Regions from separate parts of the Paenibacillus sp. GYB003 genome, predicted to be linked through region 1. Evidence: riboswitches for the same ligand, from Rfam matches in the RefSeq annotation. Region 1 holds a riboswitch; each other region holds the start of a gene.
What was found. Region 1 has a riboswitch for cyclic di-GMP ahead of PV407_RS27015 (transglutaminase-like domain-containing protein). Riboswitches for the same ligand answer to the same signal wherever they lie in the genome.
Positions count from the first base shown of each region.

Region 2: another riboswitch for cyclic di-GMP. It lies ahead of PV407_RS09840 (hypothetical protein); the one in region 1 lies ahead of PV407_RS27015 (transglutaminase-like domain-containing protein).
Region 3: another riboswitch for cyclic di-GMP. It lies ahead of PV407_RS10910 (hypothetical protein); the one in region 1 lies ahead of PV407_RS27015 (transglutaminase-like domain-containing protein).

Region 1 covers NZ_JARBDC010000085.1:36,506-43,101, reverse strand. Annotated here, with positions in the region: gene PV407_RS27020 (collagen binding domain-containing protein) at 1-860, opposite strand, end outside; gene PV407_RS27015 (transglutaminase-like domain-containing protein) at 1,116-1,916, opposite strand; cyclic di-GMP riboswitch class I at 1,930-2,015, opposite strand; cyclic di-GMP riboswitch class I at 2,076-2,159, opposite strand; gene PV407_RS27010 (hypothetical protein) at 2,251-2,463, opposite strand; gene PV407_RS27005 (aminotransferase-like domain-containing protein) at 2,713-4,155, shown strand; gene PV407_RS27000 (c-type cytochrome) at 4,363-4,728, shown strand; gene PV407_RS26995 (FAD-dependent oxidoreductase) at 4,776-5,981, opposite strand; gene PV407_RS26990 (PadR family transcriptional regulator) at 6,124-6,596, shown strand, end outside.
Region 2 covers NZ_JARBDC010000025.1:33,563-40,158, reverse strand. Annotated here, with positions in the region: gene PV407_RS09865 (glycerol-3-phosphate responsive antiterminator) at 1-71, shown strand, start outside; gene PV407_RS09860 (glycerophosphodiester phosphodiesterase) at 318-1,049, shown strand; gene PV407_RS09855 (LysR family transcriptional regulator) at 1,006-1,935, opposite strand; gene dapA (4-hydroxy-tetrahydrodipicolinate synthase) at 2,077-2,958, shown strand; gene PV407_RS09845 (methyltransferase domain-containing protein) at 3,045-3,842, shown strand; cyclic di-GMP riboswitch class I at 3,907-4,052, shown strand; gene PV407_RS09840 (hypothetical protein) at 4,163-4,363, shown strand; gene PV407_RS09835 (TM2 domain-containing protein) at 4,499-4,825, shown strand; gene PV407_RS09830 (NINE protein) at 4,852-5,286, shown strand; gene PV407_RS09825 (DUF3298 and DUF4163 domain-containing protein) at 5,427-6,059, shown strand; gene PV407_RS09820 (Gfo/Idh/MocA family protein) at 6,323-6,596, shown strand, end outside.
Region 3 covers NZ_JARBDC010000032.1:16,917-23,512, forward strand. Annotated here, with positions in the region: gene PV407_RS10895 (hypothetical protein) at 1-212, opposite strand, end outside; gene PV407_RS10900 (NADPH-dependent FMN reductase) at 797-1,360, shown strand; gene PV407_RS10905 (HesB/YadR/YfhF family protein) at 1,357-1,635, shown strand; gene PV407_RS10910 (hypothetical protein) at 1,793-2,089, opposite strand; cyclic di-GMP riboswitch class I at 2,180-2,279, opposite strand; gene PV407_RS10915 (YjcZ family sporulation protein) at 2,510-2,623, opposite strand; gene PV407_RS10920 (universal stress protein) at 2,787-3,236, opposite strand; gene PV407_RS10925 (MORN repeat-containing protein) at 3,332-4,264, opposite strand; gene rsgA (ribosome small subunit-dependent GTPase A) at 4,305-5,366, opposite strand; gene PV407_RS10935 (helix-turn-helix domain-containing protein) at 5,759-6,577, opposite strand.

The DNA.
Region 1 (6,596 bases):
CCGCTTCCGCTCGTTTCGACCGTATAAGCGCCTTTCTCGACCGGATTGCCGGGCACGGTCGTACCGTCTCCGTTCACCTGCAATTGATAAACCTCAATCGAGTCCGCAATCAATTCCAATCCGGCCGGCAGCGTGTCGGTGACGACCGCCCGCTTGATCTTGTCCAGCGATTTGTTGATCTGGATGTTCCAGTCGATCCGGTTTTTGTCGCTCGGATTTTGCTGCCCTTGCTTGTCGATCGGCTTTCCGCCCGGAGGCTTCAGGTGAACGATGACGGTTTGGACGCCGCCGTTTACCGGCACGGCGATAACGACCTCCGTGCTGCCTTTGACGATTTCTTCCTTAAATTCCGTGCGAATTTCCAGCTTGCCGCTTACGTTCGAATGAGTCTCCACATACTCGTTGAATGTAATGACGACTTTGCCGTCCCGGCTTACCGTAAACCGTCCGACCGTATCCTGGCCGGAAACGAGCGGTTCGTCGATGTCCGTAAAAATGTCAAACTGCGGCGGCAGCTCGAACGCGAACGTGCTTCCTTCTTTGTAGCCGTGACCGTTCGGAAGCGTCCATTCGTAAGCCAGATTGACGGCCGCTCCTATGTCCAGCGTGCTGTCCGGATTGTATACGGCGTCGATCACGGTGCCGTTCTGGTCGGTCAGCACGACCCGGGTCAAAATGCTCCCGGAATTCGCCGCAGGCTTTGCAGGCGCTGCAGGCGCATAAACGGCATTCGTGACTTGCCCGTAAACGGATTGTTGCACGCTTTCCGACGCGCCGGCGTTCCCCCAGACGGAAGCGCCGAACACCGTCTGAACCAGCAGCAGCAGCGCAAAAACGATTCCACTTGTTTTCTTCTTCATAGTTTCTCCATCGGTCTCCCCATCACCCTAATCTATCGTGCGCATAACGGGCATCGCCTCGTACGATTGGCGTGCCGACAAGGAGCTTTCGATCATTCACCTCCGCTTCTCACTTCTGGCGCACGACCCGGCTTCCGTTTTTCCGTCACCGATCAAGCTGGGCTTCTTGCAGTATACCCCCAGAAACTATACATTTTCTGAACAAACTGGAATAAGCCTTGGACGCGATGTCCAAGGCTGACGTTGATCTTATGGTTAATAATATTTGACCGCCGCATACCGGCCGGCGTCTTTGACCATCTCGAAAGCCGTGCCGCTTCCTTTCCAGCCGGCATCGACCGTCGTATCGACGGTGACCCATGCACCGTTCAAATACACTTCGTTCCACGCATGATACGCTTCGACGTATTCCGACGTTCCCATGACCAGCTTCGCCGGAATATCAACGCTCCTCAGCATGGCGGCGAACAGCGAAGCGTAGCCGTAGCATATATCTTTTCCTTCCGCAATCGTTCGGTCGATATCGGGGATATAATCCGCGAGATCGGAGGAAGCGAGCGCGTCGTCGTACCGGATCGTTCCGATCACGTATTCGTATACGGCCTGCACTTTTTCCGAATCGGTGGCGGACGTTTTTGTCAATTCCTTCGCAATTTGAACGGCGCGGCTCGTTTCGCTCCATTCGACGTTTTGCACGGAATTCAAGTAAACGTCTTCGGCTTGCGCGAGCTCGAGCTTTACCGTTGCTTCCCGCACCACTTTGTACTTGGTGCCGCCGACTTGTTCGAGGACGGAAATCGTATAATCGCCGTTGCCCATCTGCAGCGGAAACGATTGCTCTCTTTTGTCCGGCGGCAGCCGGTACGTATATTTAGTTTGCTCCTTCGCGATCATCAGCTTCGTTTTGACATCGGCATTTACGTCGTACCGGATCGTGACGATGCCGTCGTTCACGCGCTCCAAGCCGAGCCAATCGTCCGATTGCACCGCTTGTACGATCGGCGCGCACCATAGAAGCGCGAACATTGCGACAACGGCAAGCAAAACGTTGCGCATGTATAAAACTCCCTTCGGCGGCCAGGCTGCCATTGACGGTCGTCAGAAGGCCCTGTAGCTTTGCGTCCTTGCCTTTCGACAAGTTTGCCATTATCGTATTAGAGTTTCACCGATTCGGAGCGGGGGATTGTCCGAAAAAAAAGAAAAAAAGCGTAATCGTTCGGTAGCTGGCTGCCATTGACGAATCAAGAAGGCCCTGTAGCTTTGCGCCCTTGCCTTTCGACAAGTTTGCCGTTATCGTGACATGCTTTTGCATGAACTATCATACCAAATATATCAATTCCTATCAAGCACAAAATGTCGGCCTATTTGTCATATCGCGCGCCCCCCGCTGCTACCGTATTTGAAAAAACGCGACGACGATCGCCAGGCCGGCGATTCCCGAAACGACGTAAACGAGCGTAAGCCGGGTCCAATTCCCTTTCGTCCTGCGTTCGTAGCCGGGATTCCCCTCTTTGTTTTCCTTCGACATCCCTATCGCGACCGTCGCGACGCCGGCGAACATCGAGAAGAAAATAATGATCCAAACATATAACGATTGCGCCATAACGCACTGCCTCCTTGTTCGCATCGGAAACGAAACGCGCTTCCATCCTTCCCTATCATCTTAAATCGAGTTCGCCGAAAAGGGACCGTCCAATCGGTCGGGAATTGTCCCATCCACTTTTCAACAAATCGAAACAAGATGTTCACGAAGCTGCAACAATCGCCGTTCGCCTCGCGGCCGAATTGCCGGTACGATGAAGATGCCGCCTTGGCGGCACGATAATAGATCGCTTACCAAGGGGTGTCGTTCATGTGGAGGCCGGATCGCGACAGCAAAACGCCGTTGTATCGGCAAATCGCGGACTATATGGAGCAGCGCATATCGTTCGGCGAGCTGCCGCCGGGCAGCATCCTCCCGTCCGAACGGAAGCTGGCGGAGCAGCTCGGCGTCAACCGCAGCACCGTCGTGCAGGCTTACGACGATTTGCGCGCTTCGGGAATGATCGAAAGCGCGACCGGAAGCGGGACCCGCGTCAGCCAACATAAATGGGGAATGGCCCAGAAGCATCCCCCCAACTGGAGCCGCTACGTCGAGGGCGGCACCTTTTTGCCGAACTTGCCGCTGATGCGCCGCATTCGCGAATCGATCCGGAGAGGCGATCCGGCCGTCAACTTCGCCAGCGGGGAGCTTGCCCCGGAATTGTCGCCGAACGAAGCGATACGCGGCTTGATGGCCGGGCGTCCGTTCCGGGAACAGATGGGATACGGCGATCCCCAAGGATACGGCAAGCTGAGGATCGCTTTGGCATCGTTTTTGCGGGAGCATCGGGGCATTCGCGCCACGGACGATTCCATCCTCGTTACGTCGGGCTCGCAGCAGTCGTTGTATTTGATTACGCAATGCTTGCTCAGTCCCGGGGACGCCATCGCCATCGAAAATCCGTCCTACTGCTACTCGCTTCCGATGTTTCAATCCGCGGGACTCCGGTTGTTCGGACTGCCGGTCGACAAGCGCGGCGTCGACCCGGAGCATATCCAGTCGCTGTACCAGAAGCACCGCATCCGCATGGTGTTTCTGAACCCGATCTTTCAAAACCCGACGGGGACCGTTGTCGACGAGGAGCGAAAGAAGGAGCTCGTCGCCTGCTGCGAGCGGCTCGGCATTCCGATCGTCGAGGACGACCCGTTCGGCTTGACGTCGTTGAACGAAGACCGTCAGCCGCTGCCGATGAAAGCGGCGGATCCGAACGGAACCGTGCTGTACGTCGGGTCGCTGTCCAAAATCGCCGCATCCGGCCTGCGCATCGGCTGGATCGTCGCCCCCCAATCCGTCATCAACCGATTGGCGGACGCCCGCGAGCAAATGGATTTCGGCTTGAGCGTCTTCCCCCAATGGATTGCCGCGCATTTTTTGGAGTCGCGCGATTTGCGGCCGCACTTGATGCGGCTAAGGGCCGCCCTCCGCAGCCGGAGAGACGTTATGGCGGAGGCGCTGCGGCGGGAGCTCTCGGGCGAGATCGCTTTCGACCTGCCGGAGGGCGGCTTGAATCTTTGGTGCAAAGTCCGCCGGCCGGTTCACGATTTTGCGCTGCTGGAAAACGGAATCAAGAAAGGGGTTCTGTTCGTCCCGGGGAGCGTGTACGGCTCCGAGTCGGGCTTCGTCCGGCTGACGTACGCCAGGCCGCGGACGGAGGATATCGAGCCGGGGATTGCGAAATTCGCGGAGGCGCTTAGGCTGACGCTTGGAACATAGCGCCAGGCTTTGTAAGTCACGGACAGCCCTCTCGTTAACCCGAATGCGCGTTCCTCCCTATGGTACCTCAAACGTCAGCCCGCTGAGTATGACTCGTATGGGCCATCGGGGACGTTCCGCTCGCTCGTCCGCATGACTCATTGGGGCTATATACGGCATTGGCGGATGAATGGTATGATTATGAATTGATAAAGGAGGGGAACCGTGATGCAGAAATGGATTATGGCCGTCTTGTTTTTCGGAGCATGCGCCTTCGGCATCGTCATGCTGACCGTAAGCGCCGTAACGGACAAGCCGGAGAAGGAGCAGGAAGCGAAGGGGCCGTCGATGCCGAGCGTAACGCTGGACCAGGCCGCAGCCGAAGCCATCTACAAGCAGTCCTGCGTCGCCTGTCACGGCAATCAGCTGGAAGGCAAAGTGGGGCCGAATTTGCAGAAGGTCGGAACAAAGCTGACGAACGAACAGCTCTACAAGCTCGTCTTGAACGGCAAAGGGGGGATGCCCGCTTTCAAAAGCTCCCTGAAGGAAGAAGAAGTCGCCAATCTGGCGTTATGGCTGGCCCAGCATAAATAAGGACGGAAGCCCGGTTCCGGTTCGGAATCGGGCTTTTCCTTTCGCGGCTATCGTACGGCCTTGTCGTTCCAATCGACTTTGTAGTCGTACATCCATCGGTTCGATCCTTTACTCGCCGATTTCAGGAACAGCGGCATCATCAAATCGCGGAAAAACACTTGCACCGGATGGGTCGCATGCTTGCGCTGCCCGATCCGCCTCGAATACTGCACGATCCGCTCGACCCTGTCGCGGCGCGCATGTTGAAACTCGGCGAAAGCGAGCTGCATGTTCGGGATGTCGCGAATGCACTTGGCCAGCACGATCGCATCCTCGAGCGCCATCGAAGCGCCCTGCCCGGCATTGGGCGACGTCGCGTGGACGGCATCGCCGAGCAGGACGACCGACTTGTCGTGCCAGACGGATAGCGGCGGCATATCGTAGATCGGGTAAGCGCCGATCTCGTCCTTCGTCGATCGAACGATTTCCGGAATCGGATCGATATCGTCTTCGTATAAGCCGTTGATCGTTTTGCGCCACTCCGCTTGCGGAATGCTTTGCAGCTCCCGCCGGGACGGCTCTCCGGGATAGTCCATGTTGCCGAACCAGTATACTTCTTCGCCGTTTCGGACCGAATAGCCGAAAAACGCCCGTTTTCCGAATACCATCGTCTGGGTGCCCGGTTCGCAAGCGATCGAATCGCTCTTCAAAAAACCGCCGAAGCTAATCAGTCCCGTATAGGACGGCGCGGGCGCGGCCGGCATCACGATCTTCCGCACGCGGGAATTAATGCCGTCGCAGCCGACCAGAAAATCGCCGGATGCGGTCGAACCGTCCTCGAAAGTAACGTCGACGCGGCGAAGCTCGTTCGCATCGACGCTTTTCAGCCGTTTGCCGTATTCGATCGAAATCCCCTGACGCAGCGCTTCCTCGCGCAGCGCCTTGTGCAGCATCCCTCTCTTGATCGTGTAGCCTTGAGGCTCTCCCGCCGTTTCGCCGACAATGCCGAGCAGCTTGCCTTTCCCGCTGTACATCTTCATCGCATGCATCGGAATGCCTTCCCGGCGAATTTGGTCGTCCATCCCCAATTCCTTCAGCACCTGCAATCCGTTCCGAGCCAAATGAAGAAACAATCCGGAATAATCGTCGGCTCGCGCCTCCGCTTCGTAAACGACGGAGTCGATCCCCGCCTTTTTCAGAAAAAGAGCCGTTGCCGGGCCGGCGATGCCGCAGCCGATAATGACCGCTTTTTTCGGATTGCCGATGGTTGCCATCCGCCATCATCCTTTCTCGAGCTTCATATAGTTTAATTAAACTATATTGTTTAAACTATACAAAGTCAACTACTATTTCACAAACTAATCAAAACGGGCTATAATGAGGATATGCTTTTATCGCGTTAAGGAGCTGAAACGCATGCCCAAACCGAAACGGAGCAACTTGCTCGCTTTGGCCATCTTGTCGCTGCTGCACGAACGGCCCATGCATCCTTACGAACTCGGGGTTACGATGCGCCAACGGGGAATGTCCGACAGCATCAAGCTGAACACCGGCTCGCTATACGCCGTGTTCGACTCGTTAATGAAACATAACTGGATCCAGCCGATCGCAACGGAGCGGGAAGGCAAACATCCGGAGCGGACGATTTACGAGCCGACCGCGGCAGGGAAGGCGGAATTTTTCGACTGGCTGCACGAATTGTTGCGTACGCCCGCGAAGGAATATCCGCAGTTTGCGGCCGGACTTTCGTTTTTGGGGCATTTGAAGCCGCGGGTGGCGCTCGATCTGCTGAAGCAAAGGGCCGAAGCGCTTGCCGAGCAAATTCATGGCGCCCGAACTTCCGTGGAGGAAACGTTGGCGATGGGGATCGACCGCGTGTTCGTTATCGA
Region 2 (6,596 bases), on a different contig from region 1:
GGCACGAAATCGACGAAGGGCTGGAGGCGGGAGCGCTTGCCGTATCGGTAGGCAAACCCGAGCTGTGGTAAGCCGCCCGGCCGCAAAGCCGAATATCGCACCCCGTTTCGCGAAAGCGAAACTTGCTGGCGCGTCCGATTGGGTACGGAGACCGAGAGAATGCCCGAGGGCCGAGGCAGCCTTTTTTCGCGATGCGGGAAAAGGAGCTTCCGGCGCTTCGGCGCCGTTCGCTCGGTCTTTTTTGTTTGGGGACGAAGCCGCCGGAGCGCGTCTTCGTTCCCGATCCATAACCATACGAACCGAAAGGAAGAGTGACTATGAAACCGCATGACAACCTGATGGTCATCGCCCACCGCGGCGCCGCCGGCGAAGCGCCGGAAAATACGCTGGGCGCTTTCGCCCTCGGGCTCGAGCAAGGCTGTACCGGCATCGAGCTGGACGTTCATCTGTCCAAGGACGGGGAAATCATCGTCTGCCACGACGCGACGATCGACCGGACGACCGACCGCAAAGGCGCGATTCACGAGCTGACGGTCGAGGAGCTGAAGAAAGCCGACGCCGGCCGCTGGTTTGACGAGCGGTTCGAGGGCGAGCGGCTGCCGCTGCTCGAGGAAGTGTTCGACCTCGTGCCGCCCGCCGTCGAGATCAACGTCGAGATTAAAGCCGGAGTCGGCGACATCGTTCCCGCGCTCATTCGGCTCATGCGGCGCAAAGACCGGCTTGCCGGCGTTTTCGTCTCCTCGTTCGATTTCGACATTTTGGAGCGGCTGAAGGAGCAGGAGCCGGAGGCGCGGATCGGGCTGCTGTACAACATCCGGATGAAAAACCAATACCGGATGGCCCAGCTGCTGGACGGCCCCGTGTATTCGCTTCATCCCCACTGGAGCCGGCTCGACGAGCAAAACGTGCGCGCGGCGACCGAACGCGGCTTGCGCGTCTATCCGTGGACCGTCAACAAAGAGGACGATATGCGCAAAATGATCGCCTGCGGCGTATCCGGCATCATTACCGATTATCCGGGCCGTCTGAAGCGTCTGCTGGAAAGCTGACGCCGCCGTCCGCCGCCTCCCGCAGCATGGCGATAAACGCCGCGAGCGTTCGCGAAATCCAGCGTCCCGCCGGGTAGACGAGCTGCACGTAGACGCGCAGCTCGGGATGCGAGAACGGGAGCGCCCGAAGCCGTCCGTCCGCGATTTCGGCCGCGACCGCGCACGCGGGCAGAAGCGCCATGCCGAGTCCGTGCAGGACGCAGCGCTTGATCGCCTCGACGCTCCCGAGCTCGCACGACAGCTGCGGACGGACGCCGTGGCCGTGCAGCAGCCCGGTAAGCATGCTCCGGTACGAGCAGCTCGGCTCCGGGGCGACCCAGGCGTGGCGGGCGAAGTCGCCCGGCCGGACATGCGCGGCTTCCGCCAGCGGATGATCGGGCCTCGCGACGAGCAGCAGCGGCTCCTCCTTCAGCACGACGCGCACAAGCTCCGGATCGGAGCTTGTTTGCTTTTCCAGCAGGATGCCCGCATCGTACACGCCTTTCCGGACGCCGTGCAGCAGCTCCGCCTCGCCTTCGGTTTGCAGCAGCAGCTCGGCCCGCGGGAACGTCTCCTTCAGCCGGCGCACGTAAGGCGGCAAGTAAAACGCCGCCATCGACTCGATCGAGCCGACCGTCAGCGAGCCCGCCGTTTCCGCGGAGACGGCCTGCAGCGACTCCTCCGCCAAATCGAGCAGCCGGTCGGCGAACGCGAGCAGCTGCTGGCCGCCCGGCGTCAGCCGAATGCCCCGTCCGCTCCGCTCGAACAGCGGCACGCCGTAATGCTGCTCGAGCTTGCGGATTTGCGCGGTTACGCTCGACTGCGCATAGCCGAGCGAATCGGCGGCGCGGGTGACGTTCATAAGCCGGGCCGTCTCCTTGAACGTGCGCAGCAAAGCCAAATCCATCCCCATTCCTCCCAATCCCAATCGATCGATAAAACCGATCGTTCTTATCGTTTATTATAGCTAACGCCGATTGCGATTCCTATGCTACATTGGTTCCAGAGCCGGCATCCCGGCCGGCGACATCGCGAGGAGGGATCGTTCATGTTGGCAAACAGGTTGAAAGGCGTCATCGTTCCGGTCGTCGCGCCGTTTACCCCGGACGGAAAGCCGGATCTCGAAAGCTTCCGGAATCTCGTGCAATCGCTGCTCGATCAAGGCGTGCACGGCATTGTCGTAAACGGCACGACGGGGGAAAGCCCGACGGTCCGTTGGGAGGAGGCGAGCCGCATGGCCGAGATCGCCATCGAGGCGAGAGGGCGGCCGGGCGTGCCGATCCTGCTCGGTACCGGCTCGAACGATACGGCGGAAGCGGTGCGGCTGACGCGGAAAGCCCGGTCGCTCGGCGCGGACGGCGCGCTCGTCGTAACCCCGTATTACAACCGCCCGTCGGCGGAGGGCGTCTTGGAGCATTACAGACGGGTCGCCGACGTCGGGCTGCCGGTCGTGGCGTACCATATTCCGTACCGGACCGGATTGGAGCTGTCGCCGGACGCGCTGGCCGCGCTGCTTGAAATCGAGGGCGTGGCGGGCCTGAAGGAAAGCAGCGGGGGGATTCGCAACGTTCTCGAGCTCGCCGGCCGGACGGACAAAGCGCTTCTGTGCGGCGACGATTCGTATTTTTACGCGGCGCTGTGCTGCGGCGCCGACGGAGGGATGCTGGCTTCGGCGAACGTGTTCACGGACCGCTTCGTGAAGCTGTACGACCTGTACGTCAAGCGGCGCGTCAAAGACGCGAAGCTGGTATTCGACGAATTGGCGCCGCTGGTCCGGCTGCTGTTCGCGGAGCCGAACCCCGCGCCTTTGAAATGGGTGTTGGCGCAGGCCGGGCGCATTCGTTCGGACGCGGTGCGGCTGCCCTTGACGCCGATCGGCGAGGAGCTGAAGCTGCGGCTGGAGCCGTTTTTGCAAGGCTATAGGAAATAACTATTAAAATCATATGTATCATATATTGGAACAATGAGCGCCGTGGCTTCATACTGGACGTATCAAGCCGAAGGGATGGTGCGCTCATGAGCGGCAACAAACAGAACGAAAGTGCAAGTCCGACCTGGAACGCCTCGCTGTACGATTCGCGAATCGGTTACGTATCGGAGTACGGGAGGTCCGTTCTCCAATTGCTTGACGCCCGGCCGGGGGAGACGGTGCTCGATATCGGCTGCGGCACCGGAGATTTGTGCCGGGAGCTGGCGAACGTCGGGGCGCTGCCGTACGGCATCGATTTTTCGCCGGACATGGTCTGCCGGGCGCGGGAAAAGTACCCGGATTTGGTTTTCGAGGCGGCGGATGCACGCACGTACCGCCCGGATCGCCGGTACGACGCCGTCTTTTCCAACGCCGCGCTGCATTGGATCAAGCCGCCGGAGGCCGTCCTCCGGACCGCGCGCAGCGCGTTGAAGCCGGGCGGACGGTTCGTCGCGGAATTCGGCGGCAAGCATAACGTCGGCGTCATCGTAAGCGCGGCGACCGAAGCGCTGGCCGGGTTCGGGATCGACGCCGAGGCGCGCCATCCGTGGTATTTTCCGTCCGTAGCCGAATATGCGACTTTGCTCGAGGAGGCGGGGTTCCGGGTCGAGTTCGCGCTCCATTTCGCCAGACCGACGCCGCTGGACGACGGGGAGCGCGGCTTGGACCACTGGCTCGACATGTTCGGCGGCAGCTTTTTCGCCGGGATGACGGAAGCGGAGAAGCGCGAAGCGTATGCGGAGACGAAGCGGCTGGCGAAGCCGGAGCTGTTCCGCGACGGACGGTGGTTCGCCGACTATTGGCGGCTGCGCATCGTCGCCTTGTGTGAAAGCGAATCGGTTTAGGAAATAAGACCTATTATCTTGTCGAATTCGATATGGTACTCTGGTATCAGTCATATCGCATGCATTCGGATAAAGGCAAACCTGCTCGAAAGACAGGGACGCAAAGCCGCGGGTCTAAAACGAAAGCAACGCCGAGCGCCATGGACGGATCTGCCGTTCCCCACGCGCCGCCGGGCCGAACCGTTTCGTCATGACAGCCGGGCCGCCCAATAGTCGATCCATACCGTCATTTAAACGGACGGCGCCTTAGGGCGGCGTCCGTTTTGTCGTGGCAACCTGCCGCGGTGCTGCACGCATTTTAGACGACGGGGGTGAACGAATTGGACGAAATTACGGAATTGAAAACCGATTTGCGACGCTTGACCGTCGAGTTGATCGGCAGGTGCGGCTATTGCTCCATGATCTCCTCGAACATCGAATTCAAAACTCCGATCTACTGCACCAAGTTTACCGGAACAGTCCACCCGACTTGCGTGGACGTGCATACGTGCCTCGCCTGCCAGGAATACAAGAGAGGCTGAGCCGCGCCGCGGCGTCTAGGACTAATTTCGCATTCTTGCAATTCCGAAAAATAATCGTTGTCTGAAAGGAATTGATTCATTATACTAGTTACGTATTTGTGACAAATCATGACAAAAGGAGACTGTATTTGTAAAATGAGTTACAACATTGCGGTCAAAAGCCAGCTCGACGCTCGCGAACTGCTGATTCTCGAGCAAGAAGTGAAAAATCAAGGCAAAAATATGGTGGTCGCCTATATTCTTTGGTACTTTCTCGGGCTGTTCGGGGGCCATCGCTTTTATTTGAGGAAAAAAGGGTCGGCCATCGCCCAATTGATTTTATCGATCACGATGATCGGGATGATCGTAACGTGCATATGGTGGCTGATCGACGCGTTTCTTTTACATACGTGGGTCAAAGATCACAACCGGGAAGTGGAAGGACGCGTCATGGATCAAATCATGATGCAAAAAAATGCGTAACCGCATGAACCGTTAGGAGCGTCGGCATGCATACGAAACAAGATTTGACGCTGAACGAATTGATGGTGTTCCAATCGGAAATGCGGTCCGCCGAGAAGTCGACCGCCATCGCTTACTTGATGCTGCTCGGGGGGCATCTGGGCTTGCACCGGTTTTATTTGAAAAGGCCGGGAACGGGCGCCCTGCAGCTCGTCCTCTTTTTGCTGTCGGTCGTGTTCTATATTATGCTAAGCGTCGGCTCCGCGATGGAGTCCGTCGCCCTCATCGTCGTGTCGGCGATTTTGTTCGCGCTGCCGGCTCTCGCCTTGTTCGTATGGGTGATCGTCGATTTGTTTCTGCTCCCCCGTATGCTGCGGGAGTACAACGGCAAAATCGAGCAAGAGATCGTGCAGGAAATATTGCGCCACCGGCATATGGAGCAGCTGATGGGCCGCAGTCGACCGGAAAACGGCATATTGTAAAAGGCTACAGGCGTCCGCAGGGACGCCTGCTTTGTTATCGGGCCGCGTCCGGGCGAAAATTCCGAATGCGAGGCACCTTTTCCTTCCCGCTGAATATCGCTAGTAATAGGCGAATATGCCGGAAGGAGGTGAAGCTTGCGATGGAGTTTCGCAATTTGACCGCAGGCATCTCGAAAAAAGTGATGATCAAGCCGCGATTGCAAATCCGCTACCCCCAGCTGACCGGACTGCCGAACCGGAAAGCGCAGATGGTCATGAACGACCGGATTTTGCGTCTCGTATACGGGCTCATTCAGGGGCAAGGGTACGTGCAGGACCCGAAAATCGAAATCGCCGGGACGTACGACATCAAGCTGAACGGCGACGGACTGATCAGCATCGTGTTTCAAAACTACGCCTACTCGCCGGGAGCCGCTCACGGATTGACGGTGCAGAAGTCGCTGACGATGGATTTGTGGGACGGCCGCGAGTACAGGTTTCACGATTTGTTTCGGGAAAACAGCGGGTACAAGGAAAAAATCGACGCCATTTTGCGCAGGCAGATCGAAGAACACGACGTGCCCATTTTGGAGTCGACTCCGTTCAAAGGCGTAGGGCCGAATCAAGACTACTACTTGACCCCGAACGAGCTGGTCGTCTACTTCCAGCTGTACGAATATACGCCTTACGCTTACGGATTTCCGACATTCCCGATTCCGTTCTCCGAAATATCCGACATCGCCGCGCCAGGCGGGCCGATCGCCCGGCTCGAGCAGGTCGCCCCGCTCATGTAAGGGAAAAGCTTTCTTTGCGCCGTCCGGCGGGAGAAAGCTTCTTTTTTTGCGCGGAAAGGGGCACTTCCGTGGGGAAGGCTTCCAGGCCCGCCTGCGACGGCTTGCGCGGCTTTGGGCGAATCGGTGCGGCGCACCCCGCATTTTAAGGTTGAAACGAGGGAGTGGAGGCGATATAATCGTATTATGCATTATATATAATATATAACAATGAAGACGGTTTGGCCGTACGAAGGCTAAACCCGGGAGAAGGAGCGAACGCTGCGATGACGGATCAAGTAAAAGTCGCCATTATCGGGCTCGGCAGCTGGGGAAGCTGCCATTTGGAAGCGTTTCATTCGATGCCCCAGGCGGAAGTGGTCGCGGTATGCGACCGCGACGAGGAGAAGGCGAAGCGGCTTGCGGAGAAGTACGGGGTGAGGCACGCGTACGGCCGCGGCGAAGAGCTGCTGGAGCGTAGCGATATCGACCTGGTCAGCATCGCGACGTTCGAGCACGAGCATTTCGGGCCGGCCGCCATGGCGCTCCGCTCGGGCAAGC
Region 3 (6,596 bases), on a different contig from region 1:
GGGACCCCGTCCTCGACGCCGTATGCGGTATCGATCGTCGACACGCTCTGTACCATGACGCCGAGATCTTCGGGCTCGCCGTACGATTTGCCCGCAAGCGCCGAAGCCGCCTGCACGAGCCCCCCGCCCGCCGCCGGGTCCGCCGCGGCCGTCTGGGCCGCGCCGCCGAACGCCAGCATGCCGATCAAACATGCGGCAACCGTTTTTTTCAATTTGCATCTCCTCCTTGTAACGATCGAACTTCTTATAACGATCAAGGTCGAAACGAATCCGGTACACATCAACCGGAAACCAGATCAACCGAATACGGAATCATCCACCTCCATCCCGGCGTTAAAAGCTGCCAAACAGTGATATCCATCTGATGCACAAGTTCATCATAAAGAATGGAAGAAAGCGCTGTCAACAAATAACCTTCGACATTTGCAGACATCTAACTCCACAAAATCAGCCATCCCCGCATCGTTCGGCCTATCCCAGTCGAACGTTTCCGCGTGGGCAATAGTTCATTCCTCCTTCCTTTGGTAACCTATAAGTAACTCCGAAATTGGCTGCATGCTCGTGCCTTCGGTTCGTCGAACTATCGCGCGGCATCATACAAGCCGGCTGCTCCGGCACGTCTCACTTCCTACACATATTTGTATGTAAAGTTACAAAACTATTGACAAACCGCCGCCGATATTCCCATAATGGGGAAACGGCCAACGCGGACGAAACGCGTTCCGCGCCTCGGGCAATTCCTTTCGCCCCGACGCACGGACCTATGGATCCCACCTTATCGAGAGAGGCGAACGACATGAAACTGCTAGGCATATCGGGAACGATTATCGGCTCGAAGACGGCGATCGCCGTAAACGAAGTGCTCCGGGAGGCGCGCAGGCACGATCCGGCCGTCGAGACCGAGCTGCTCGACCTCAAACAATACGACGTCGTATTTTGCGACGGACGCGACCCTTCCGCTTATACGGGCGATACGAAGCGGGTTATCGACGCGATCACCGGAGCCGACTTTTTCGTCATCGGCACGCCGATTTTCCAAGCTTCGTTGTCCGGACCGCTCAAAAACGTGTTCGATCTCATTCCGGTTTCGGCGCTTCGCAAAAAGGTCGTCGGCTTCGTCGCCACGGGCGGCACGTACCAGCACTATCTCGTCATCGAAAACCAGCTGAAGCCGATCGCCGGCTTTTTCCGGTCGTACGTGGCTCCGAGCTACGTCTATTTGCACGACAGCCATTTCAACGAACGCAAAGAAATCGCCGATCCGGACGCCGCCGAGCGTATCGAACGTCTGGCGCACGAGCTCGTGTTCATGCATAAGCGATTGGGCGATGCCGGCGCGAGAAACGGGGAATCGGAATGAAGCTGAACGTAACCGACGAAGCCGTCCGTTGTTTCGCCGAAGAATGGGGATTTCGCGAAGGCGAGCATATACGCATTTACGTCCGATACGCGGGCGGCGGGGAAAACCCGTACGCGCTCGGCATAATGAGCGCGAAGCCGATCGATGCCGGGCTGCGGGCGACCGCCGGCGGCATGACGTTTTTTATGGAGGAAGCGGACGTCTGGTTTTTGGAGAACCGCGATTTGACGCTGGACGCGCAAGGCGAAGACATCTATTTTCAGCTGCCCGAATAAGCCCCTTTCCCTTTGCCGTATCCGAATGAACCGACTTCCAAGGCCGCATCGCCCGATGCGGTTTTTCGTGTTCCCGCCGTTTTGCAGCGGCATGCGCTCAAGAAAAAAGCTTCCGCGCCGTAACGGCGGGAAGCCCGGTTCGTATGGAAGCCGATGGTCAGCGCAACGTCCGCTTGGAGGAGACGTACTCCTGCAGCAGACGGTACAATTGGATCACCGAATCCTGGTTTTTGCAGAAACGGAACGAAATTTTCATCTCGCCCTGCCAATAAAAAATAAACAGATTGTTTTTGCGCCCGATGACCAGCTCGACATCCCATTTCGAATCGGTCAGCCGGTATTTGTCGCGGTTGAAAAACAGCTTCGGCCCTCCCGACGTGTCGTACATGCCGAAAAAATCGTCGCCCAATTTTACGTAAAATCCGCGCTCCGTTGAATTGAGCCGCTCGTCCATTAAAGTTCAGCCCCTTTGCTCCGTAAGTAATCGACCTGCTGCGTCCCCATCCATCCGTTTATCCAAAACAAAAAAACTTCAAACCGTTCGTTCGGCAGCTGGCTGGCATCGTCTCCGCTCGTCTTAGCCTGAGACTTTAGCCCCTGTAGCTTTGCGTCGCCGGCTTTCGCCGGGTTTGCCTTTATCGGGAAGCTTTCGAAGTTTTGGCTTCTATTTTATCGATTCCTACCTTAAGCATATAGAAGGGCTTGTCCGTCCGCATCCTCCTTTTTACCTATTTTTAGACATTAACGACTATTTTCGGACGTTTTTCGTTCCTTTCGACACGGCAGCGGAGGTCGAACGGAAAGCGAGGGGCGGTCGCCCGCCCCTCGCTCCGGATCGTATCGATGCTTGTTTCCGAACGCCTTTTCAGGACGATCAGATAAAGGCGCGGCTAACGATGACCAGCAAAATGAACAACACCAAAATGACGCCCGTCGAAGTAAACAGTCCGCCACCATAGCCGCAACCGGCACCGCCAAGGTATCCCATGTCCAGTCCTCCCCGATATCGAGTTGTTGCGGTCGATTCCCAATGGCGGCGAAGCGTATCGTCTACGTCCGCCGATTGCGAAATTAGGACCACACGATCTACGATATGAGACGGATGCCGTCTCGGACTGGATTTTTGTCCATATTGGCTTAATTTTTTAGGGTCATCGGCCGGAGCGTTCGTTTTTGATGACGAGCACCGGAATCGGGGAATGCTGTACGACGTAGTGACTGACGCTGCCGAGCACCAGCTCCTTGAACGTGCCGAGTCCCCGGCTTCCGATGACGATCAGGTCCGCGTCCATTTCTCCCGCGAACTCCAATATCGAAGCGGCCGGATCGCCCTGCAGCAGCGTAAACGTCGCGTCCGGCAGCCGGGCGGCTCGCGCCTTCGCCTCTTCCAAAATGCGCTCCGACTCCGACATTTCTTCAAGCTCGGTAAGGACCGGCGCTACCACCATCGCCTCGCCCACGACGAAATTCGGGAGCTGGAACGCGTGGGCGACCGTCAGCTTCGCTCCCGGAGCGCCGCGAACGAGATCGACGGCGCGATCCAGAGCCGTCTGCGATTGCGGAGACCCGTCATACGCGACCAGCACATGATGAAATGGCATACACTTACACCCCGCTTAGGATGGTGATAACCGTATGTGCAGCGTTCGTACGGTTCACCGGATTAGTTGGCGTCTCTTTATATTTGTACCCCAACTCAGTCCGGTTGAATCGTCGGCGGATGCAATTGATCGGTCGTTCGAACGAATTCGCCGTATGACCATATCCCGCTTTGCCGCGTTCCGTCCGGGTACGTCTTGCTGCCGCTGCCGTGCTCGAGGCCGCCGTCCCAGCCCCCTTCGTAACGGGTCCCGTCCGCCCAAACATAGACGCCGTTTCCGTGAAAGGTTCCTTCGCGCCATTCGCCGCTGTACGAATCGCCGTTCGCGTAACGTTTTTCGCCGGAGCCGTGCTCCAAGTCGTTGACCCACGTTCCCTCGTACGTCGTCCCGTCGGCCCATACGTACGTTCCCCGGCCGTGCTTCCACGGCCCCTTCGTCTCGCCGCGGTAGACGCCGCCCCGCTCGTCGGTCATGCCCTTCGCAGCGCCCGCCGCTCCGGCGCTTTCGCGCCATTCCGCCTCCCGTTCGGTGCCGTCGACGAAGACGATCGTTCGGCTTCCCGCTTCCTCCGCTTCGTTCATCCCGTTCCCGCGGACCGCCGGAGCGCGCGCCGCCGAATCGGGGGCGGCGATATAATACGGTTCGGGACGGAAATCGTCGTCGATATACGTTTTGTAATACCAGCAAACGAGATCGTACAAACCGAGCATCGTCCGCTTCACGCCGGAAACGTCGACGAGCAGCTCGCTCTCCCGCGGATCGGCAAGCTCGAGCCGCCTGAGCAGCGCGACGAAGGCCGGCATCAGCAGCTCCATGGCGTCCAGGTCCGCGACTGGATCGGCCGGCTCCTCTCCTTCGCCGAGCCGTCCTTCCCGGCGCATCATCTCCAACGCGAGCCAGCGGCCGACCGCTTTAAGCTCGCCCGGCGCGGCGGCCGGACTGACGGCAAATACATGTTCCGCCCGCGCCGCAAGCGCGTAAAGCTCGGGACACCGGCCCGCCAAAAAACGAAATTGCGAACGGTTCATGTCGAATCGCCCCTTTGGCTTACGGATCAACGGCCGACCGCTACGGCTTGCCGTTTTTACGCATATCCGCATGAATTCGTTTCCATCGCTCTTTTTCCTTTTGGCGCAGCGCGGCGTCTTCCTTGCGGGCCAAATAGGCGAGCTCCTTGCGGAGCTTCAAATAGCTGGCGTAGCGGTCGGCCGCAAGCTCGCCGGTGCGAAGCGCCGCCTGCACGGCGCAGCCCGGCTCGGTGCCGTGGCCGCAATCGCCGAACCGGCATAAGGCCGCCAGCTCCTCCACGTCGCGGAACCCTTGATCCAGCCCTTCGTCCGCATGCCACAGCTGCAGCTCGCGCATGCCCGGCGTATCGATCAGCACGCCGCCGCCCGGCAGCGGCACGAGCTCGCGATGCGTCGTCGTATGCCGGCCTTTATCGTCGTCTTCGCGAATATCGCGCACCCGCATGATCGTCTCGCCGTACAGCCGGTTGACGATCGTCGACTTGCCTGCGCCGGACGAGCCGAGCAGAGCGACCGTTTGGCCGGCGGCAAAATACGGCCCGAGCGCGTCCAGCCCTACGCCGGCCGCCGCGCTGATCGCATGAACGGGGACGCCGATCGCGGCCGCCTCCGCTTCGGCGATCCGTTCCCGCCGCTCCGCCTCGCCGCACAGGTCGGCCTTCGTCAGCACGACGACCGGATTCGCGCCGCTTTCCCAGGCAAGTATCAAATATCGTTCGAGCCGTCTCATGTTGAAATCCTGGTTCAACGCGTTGACGAGAAATACGGTGTTCACGTTCGCCGCCACGATCTGCTCGTCCGTCACGGAGCCGGCCACCTTGCGCGAAAATTTGCTGAATCTCGGCAAAATGCCGTGAATGACCGCCCGTCCGTCGGCTTCCCGGTAACGGACCGTCACCCAATCGCCGACCGCGGGATAATCGTTTCGGCCCCGAGCCTCGTGCCGCAGCTTGCCAGACACTTCGGCGAGCATATCGCCCCGAGGCGTGTAAAGGCGATATAGATGCGTATGTTCCAAAGCGACGCGGCCGTAGCCTTCGTCCGGTCCGGCGTTTTGGCGAAAATGCGATTCCAATTCGGGCGTCCAGCCCAAGCTTTCCATATTCAAAGCGGATTCCTCCCGTATGATGGCGGAAGCGGCACCCGCCCGAGCCGATGACATTACTCGAGACGGCACCGCTTCCGCAGTCCGATTGTATGTGCGGCTCGTTCCGGTACACGTCGTACCGAAACGGTTTCGACAAGGCTAAATGGCATATAACATCCGTCCTTTCCCGGCGCTGGTAGGTAGCGCTTCTCCGATTCGATTCGATTCGATGCGCGATCGCCGCCTGAAACCGCAAGCGGGACGATCGAAACGCCGGCCGCCGAAAATAGCGGCCGTCTTCATCTTATGGCATTGCGGCGCGCGGCGCACTAGGGCCGTATCGTTATAATTATTTTTTCGAAAGTGATACGGGTTCGGCCGACCTTGAGCTTTTGTCGACGGCCCCCCTAAAGCTCCGTCCGATAACCGTTTTTCTGAAAAGCGCTCGGACTGACGCCGTACCGTTTGCGAAATTGGTTCAAAAAATGGTTGTAGTTCGAGAAACCGACGTCGAGCGCGACCTCGGACGCGTTCCGGTCCGTATGCGTAAGCAGCAGCGCCGCCTGGCGCACCCGCATCAGGTTGAGCGCCTCCACGATCGAGCGGCCCGTCGTCTGCTTGAACAAGTGCGACAGCCTGGATGGCGACAGGCCGACCGCTTTGGCCAGCGTATCGACGCGCACCGTTTCGCGCATACTGCCGGACAGCAGCCGGAGCGTTTCCTCGATGCGCGGATCGACCGGCTTGCTCATTCGTCTTGCCAGCAGCAGCAATATTTCGCGCAGCGCATTTTCGCTGAGCTCGTGCCAATACGGTCCCCGTTCCCCGAAGTCGGCCAAAACCCGCTTGAACGCCCGGTACACGCGTTTGCGCATCGCGCCGCTTTCGATCCGGTGAACGATCAGCTCCCTGTCGGGCAAAAGCCCCGTCTCCATCATTCGCGAAGAAAAATGGGCCCAGACGAAATTCCATCGTCCCCCCTTCTCCGTCCCGTACTCGTGAGGCGTTCCCGACTTGAGCAAAACGAGATCCCCCGCCCCGCACAGCCGTTTGACGCCCGAAGTGACGAAATAGCCTTGCCCGCTCAGCGTATAGGTGACGAGCCAGTCCTCCATCCCTTCCGGGCGTCTCGTCACATACGAATCCGGATTGTCGAAATGACCGGCGATGACGACTCCGCCGGCCAAGCTTTCGCCTCCGGATAGGGCGTTCCCTTCTTTCGGCATCCGTCCTCTCCCTCCCCTC